Leucothrix mucor DSM 2157: one gene and its partner. The protein of the gene in region 1 interacts with the protein of each later gene in a pairwise test. Links are inferred from orthologs where the notes say so. Each region holds a gene or a part of one and is shown on either strand. Other genes may lie near its edges.

Region 1 (3,238 bases):
GAGATAATTGGTGCGGCAATCATCCATGGTAAATACTGGTTAGCGATAGCGATCACCTCAGTATTTACCGTCATCAGGTTGATAATGGAGGGCCCTGCGACCGCATAAATCAGGCAGATTAATAATGCCATAACGGCAGCCCATAAGGTGCTACTGATAACAGCCTGCTGGAATGCCGTACGGCGTTTCGCACCATAAGCGCCACCGGCTAGGGCTTCTGCCGCATGCGCAAAACCATCCAAGCCATAAGCCAGCATTTGTAATAGATTAATCAGCAGGGCATTCGCCGCCAGCACCACCACACCAAATTGGGCACTTTGCGCGGTGAAAAAGAAGAAAGCACTGGTTAATAACAGAGTCCGCAAGAACAGATTGCCATTCACTTCAAATAAGGCGCGTAATCGTTCTTGGTTAAGCAACACACCCCAGCTCACACTTTGACGCAGCCATTTCGGAAACAGTAGCTCCCGTAACCACCAAAGCCCGACCAATGCAGCGAGGTATTCGCTAATCACCGAGGCTAGTGCGACGCCATCGGAATCCCAACCCAGATACAGCACAAACAAGATATCCAGAAACAGGTTTGCGCCATTGAGAATAAGCTGCAGCACTAGTGCCAAGCGCATTCGCTGCATGCCGATCAGGCAGCCCAAAATACAGTAATTCACCAAGGTTGCCGGTGCGCTGAAAATCCGGATGGCATAGTAACTTTCAACCACCGCAGTCACGCTATCGCCAGCGCTCATTAGGCGCATCGCCAACCAACCAATGGGTTGTTGCAATAGGATTAGCAGCAAGCCCAGCACCACCGCAATCAACATCGGACGCAGCACGCTGTAGCTAACTTCCTGCTGATCCCCTGCTCCGGCAGCCTGAGACACAAAGCCAGTTGTCCCCATTCGCAGAAAGCCAAACACCCAAAACACGCTACTAAAAATGGTCGCACCGATAGCGACCGCGCCCATGTATTTAGGGTCGGGTAATTGGCCAACGACGGCGGTATCGACCAGTCCCACCAACGGCACCGAAAGATTCGACACAATGATAGGCCAAGCCAACATTAGGACTCGCCAATGCCACTCGCGCTGAGTTGCTGGAAACTGCTCAACGGACATAATTATCCAACGACCTGAAAGTTTATAGACAACAGATTAGACTCACTTCTTGATCACGCCCTCTGGGCAATCGAAATCATTATCATAAATATTTTGCTGCATGGAGCGCGATGGGGAGTCACAATCCGGACGACCAACAATCGCCGCTGGCACACCCACTACTGTCGTGTGTGGTGGTACCGAGCTTAGCACTACACTACCTGCACCAATTTTAGCGCCACGACCGACTTCAATATTTCCCAGTACTGTAGCACCCGTTCCAATCAATACGCCGGAGCGAATTTTTGGATGACGATCTCCGGTCTCATTACCAGTTCCACCTAGGGTGACTTGCTGCATGATAGAAACATCATCTTCAATCACGGCCGTTTCACCCACCACAATGCCGGTAGCGTGATCAAACATGACACCCTTACCAATGCGGCTGGCGGGGTGAATATCCACGCCAAACACTTCCGAGTTACGGCTTTGGATAAACATGGCCAAGTCTTTGCGGTTATCATTCCACAGGCAATGCGCGAGGCGGTGCGACTGAATAGCCTGATAACCTTTAAGGTTTAATAAGACGGTTAGCATCGAATAAATCGCAGGATCGCGATCGAATACGGCCCTTAGATCATGCTTTCCATAATTAATCACATCCGGGCAGTTGCTGTAGGCTCCCACAAATAAGTCACGGATTGCCATCGATGGCATGACATTATCCGCAATCTTATTCGACAAAATAAAGCTCAAACTCGCCTCAAAACTACTGTGATTGAGCACACAGGAGTAGATATAACTGGCCAGTAAAGGCTCTGCTTTAATGGCATCATCAGCTTCTTGTTTGAGGGTTTCCCACACGCTACGTGAACTCATCGTTATCTCTCTTTTGATCGCTACCGGATTAGGGCGCTAAGTATAACCGACTCCGCACAGACTATGCGGTATGACCTTTCATCACCCCGATGAAAAATAGTTTTTTTTCGTGAGCTTCCTTTCTGAGACTTTGCGCTATATGTTGGTAAGGATGCAATGAAATGATCTGAGAGTCATTACAACGCTCTTGAAGCAATACCAACGAGTTAATCATTCACACAAAGTTTTTGGGAGTTCTACATGTTAAAGCAAAGCAAAACGATTTTAGTGACATCATTATTAGTTATGGCTGCAGCACAATCTGCGCATGCTAATCCAGATCTGAGTAATGTAACTCTGCAAGATGTCGGCTACGGCGGAAATGGTTGTCCTGCAGGCTCTGCCTCAGTCACGATTTCACCAGACAAGCAAAGTGTTTCGGTATTGTTTGATGAGTACATCGCAGAAGCCGGCGGCCAGGGCCAACGCACGTTTTCACGGATGAAATGTGATATCGCATTTAGCTTAAAAGTCCCGAATGGTATTAGCGTATCGCTGATTGATGCAGACTACCGTGGCTTTATGGATCTGCCTCGTGGTGCTCGTGCAGACTTCTCTCGCGACTACTTTTTCGCTGGCGCTCGTGGCCCAAGCTTAAAGTCTAACTGGAATGGTCAGAAGAGTGATGACTACCTGATCAAGGACCGCTTGGGTGTGATGGCTAACGTATGGTCTCCTTGTGGCGCTTCGGTAATCCTGCGCTCCAAGACAGCCGCTTCAGTACGAACCAATCGCGGCAACGAAGCGATGCTAACGGTCGACTCAGTTGACTTAACCACCAAGACAACCTTCAAGTACAATTTCCAATACAGAACTTGCAGCTAAGCCGTAACGTTTTGAGATAACTCAGGCACCTTATTTCGATAAGGTGCCTTTTTTATGCTCCAAATATCAGGTCTTATCAAAATTCGCTTTTAAAATGAACAAATTAACGACACTTGCTACTTAATACCAAACAGCCAATGACTCGACTCCAACCCACATTCAGCATATTATAATTAATGCGATATATTTTGGTGCGCATAGCCACGCCCTCTTATTAATTAAAAAACTAAAATTTAAACTATATGAATATTCTTGTTGTAGATGACGCCAAAGACATACGCCTGATTATCAAGTCCGTACTTGAAAAACTTGGCCATACTGTCACTACAGCAGGTGATGGTGAAGAGGCATGGACATTACTACAGGATGGTCAGGATTTTCAGATAGTAATCAGTGATTGG
Region 2 (3,184 bases), 850 kb from region 1 along the record:
CTGGAAATGACGACGAAGGTCGTTCCATGCAGTCCTCATTAGATAAAGCAAAAGTTGAAGAAGACTTTAAAGCGGCAGCCTCATTCCTGAAAAAGCATCCATTAAGCAGCGGTAAGCTGGGCGTGGTTGGTTTCTGTTTTGGTGGTTACATCAGCAATATGCTGGTTGCCGCAATGCCGGATGTGATTGATGCAGCCGTACCGTTCTATGGTACGCCTGGTCCTGCTGAGCTGATTCCAAATATCAAAAGCCCTATCATGTTGCAATTTGGTGAGCTGGATAAGCGCGTTAACGCAACTTGGCCTGATTATGAAACAGCGTTGAAAGCCAATGACGTTGACTATCAAGCCTTTGTTTATAAAGGCGTGAATCATGGTTTCCATAATGATTCAACGGCTCGATACGATGAAGAGGCCGCAGAGCTGGCTTGGAGCCGCACGGTCGAGTTCTTTAAAAAGCATCTGACTGCTTAAGTCTATCAGCGTGAAAGCCCGAAGCATCTAATGTTGATGCTTCGGTTTTGATTTTTTAACACCCCGCCTCCGATAGCACTCGCCAAGCAAGACATCCTCCCCCATAATCGCGCCCACGTTTTCCACCCTATTTTCTGACTACTGTGGCCGCACCATGCAATTCGAACTCTTCATCCTGATCTTAACCATGATCGCGACCATTACGCTCGCCATCAGTGGTGTATTACAAGCTGCCCGTAGCGAAATGGACTTTTTTGGGGCGCTGGTGTTGGCCTGTGTCTGCGCCTTAGGTGGTGGTAGCTTACGGGATCTGCTAATTGGCTCGACGCCCGTTTTCTGGACTAAAGATCTCAGTTATCTGGCCGCCATTCTACCGACCACAGTAGTCATGATTGTCGCCGTGCAATACATTCCAACCGGTAAAGGGATTCGCTTAAGAATTTTGGATGTTGCTGATGCGATTGGTTTGGCCTTGTTTGCTATTCTGGGCGCTCAGAAGACGCTGCAATTAGGTTTAGCTGAGCCAGTGGCGGTGGTCATGGGAGTGATTACCGGGGTTGCCGGCGGCATGATTCGCGATATTCTGAGTCAAAGTGTGCCATTGGTCATGCGAGGTGAAGTGTATGCCAGTGCCGCGATTATCGGCATCATTGCTTATACCTTGTTGCGGATGTTTATTGATGAAGCATTGGCGATGCTAATCAGCATGGGCATCATTATTGTTATTCGGATGGTGACACTGCACTGGAACCTGAATTTACCCAAACTCAGGCTCCCGAACAGCAATTCTGATTAAATAAAGCTAGCTGAGCGATACTTAAGGTAATCGACTCAGCTGGCTTTTGTCATTCGCAATTAGGATACGAACAAGTCTTCAATCGACAAGTAACGCTCACCAGTGTCATAGCTAAAGACGAGTACTTTGCTGCCGACCGGCATATCGGCTTCGATCTTCTTCACGGCGGCTAAGCTAGCACCGGAAGAAATGCCCACAAAGATACCTTCTTCAGTGGCACAACGGCGCGTCATTTCAAACGCATCTTCATCGTCAACCTGTACGGTGCCATCCAGAATCTCAGTATTTAATACGCCCGGAATAAAGCCAGCGCCGATACCTTGCAAACGGTGTAAGCCCTTCTCGCCACCGCTAATAACAGGTGACTTGCTTGGCTCAACAGCCAATACTTTCAGGTTTGGCATGGCAGGCTTTAATACTTCCGCACAGCCAGTAATGTGACCACCCGTACCAACACCCGTTACCATGTAATCCAATCCTTCCGGGAAGTCCGCTTGGATTTCCAGCGCCGTGGTTTTGCGGTGTACTTCAGAGTTAGCTGGGTTATTAAACTGCTGTGGAATCCAGCTATTAGGCGTCTGCTCAGCAAGCTCAGTGGCTTTAGCAATCGCACCACCCATGCCGTTTTCTTTCGGCGTTAATACCAGCTCTGCGCCCATGGCCGCCAATAAACGACGACGCTCAATCGACATAGACTCTGGCATGGTCAGAATCAAACGGTAGCCTTTCACTGCAGCAGCCTGTGCCAAACCAATACCGGTATTACCCGAGGTTGGTTCAATAATCACAGTCTCTGGCGTTAACAAGCCCGCCGCCTCAGCCGCTTCGATCATCGCAACCCCAATACGGTCTTTAATACTGCCGCCTGGGTTAAAGCGCTCTACCTTCATCCAAACTTCAATGTCATCACGAAAAAGCTTGTTAATACGAACGTGTGGTGTGTTACCGATGGTTTCCAAAATATTATTATATTTCATAGGGTGCTACGGGCAGTTTTAGCTGCACATCTCCTTTGGGTGAATGGTTCAGGTAATCGTCTATCATAAGTTTTTAAGGCAACAATGCCAAACGTCAAAAACGAATAACGGTAGCTTGCGAGGGCATATAGTTTTATAGGCTCTGAGCGCCGAGTTTATTAAACCAAGCTTTTTTCAATTGGGTATATAGTCCACTCTTTTACCTAGGGTATTTAGACATGTTTCACCGACGCCCGCTGGGTCTGACGACCATTACTTCAGATGCCGGCGGCTCCATCGCCAAGCTTGCCGCGGTTGAGGGGTTTTCCCGTGCCGTATTGGTCGGAGTTGTACCACTCATTGCCTATGAGGTCTTAGATAGTAAAGAAGCCGTTGCCCTAACCTATCTGGTAGCCGCCTTTTTTACCCTGTTTGTCACGCTCAACTTTAACCGATTGGAGCGTCTGTTACAGCGGCGTTGGGTTGTCACCTTGGGTGGCGTCTTTCTGATCGGTGCAGCGATGTTGTTGTACTTTGGAGAAGGCGTCTTCTTCTCGATGGGAATCGGGATGCGCTCGGCGGCCGCATCGATTTTTACCGTGTGTATGTCGCTGTACATTATGGAATATATCCAAAAAGCGCACTTTACCAAGACCGAATCGAGGCGCATGTTATTTAATGGCGCGGCTTGGTTAACTGCCCCGCTAACTGGCGTTTACCTCTGGGAAAAAGTCGGCCACATTGCACCTTTTATTTTATCCGCAACGGCCGCTGGTTTGATGATTCTGTTTTTCTGGTATCTGCGCTTGGGTGATAACAAAATTCTCAAAGCGGCCAAACCTCGCCCTCCTACTACGCCTCTACGTTTGCTGCCTCGCTACTTCGGCCAGAAGAATTTGCGCATTGCCTACTTTGTCACCCTAAGCCGCTCAATGTTTTGGGCGACGCTCTTTGTATAT

Evidence for each region.
Region 2: the proteins of cysE (region 1) and cysK interact in binary tests that used the Escherichia coli proteins (3 or more experiments, as listed by UniProt). The link is inferred for Leucothrix mucor DSM 2157 from one-to-one orthologs.

Annotation. Positions count from the first base shown.
Region 1 is NZ_ATTE01000001.1:2,675,208-2,678,445, forward strand. The notes cover bases 66-2,975. They hold cysE (serine O-acetyltransferase), read right to left. Parts: upstream 1,974-2,975; coding sequence 1,158-1,973; downstream 66-1,157. Other genes in these bases: LEUMU_RS0112025 (MATE family efflux transporter), read right to left, coding at 66-1,115; LEUMU_RS0112035 (DUF4360 domain-containing protein), read left to right, coding at 2,214-2,837. Outside these bases: more of LEUMU_RS0112025, read right to left, coding at 1-65; LEUMU_RS25830 (GGDEF domain-containing response regulator), read left to right, coding at 3,080-3,238.
Region 2 is NZ_ATTE01000001.1:1,829,543-1,832,726, reverse strand. The notes cover bases 288-3,143. They hold cysK (cysteine synthase A), read right to left. Parts: upstream 2,247-3,143; coding sequence 1,329-2,246; downstream 288-1,328. Other genes in these bases: LEUMU_RS0108170 (MFS transporter), read left to right, coding at 2,465-3,143; LEUMU_RS0108180 (trimeric intracellular cation channel family protein), read left to right, coding at 628-1,269; LEUMU_RS0108185 (dienelactone hydrolase family protein), read left to right, coding at 288-473. Also shown: more of LEUMU_RS0108185, read left to right, coding at 1-287; more of LEUMU_RS0108170, read left to right, coding at 3,144-3,184.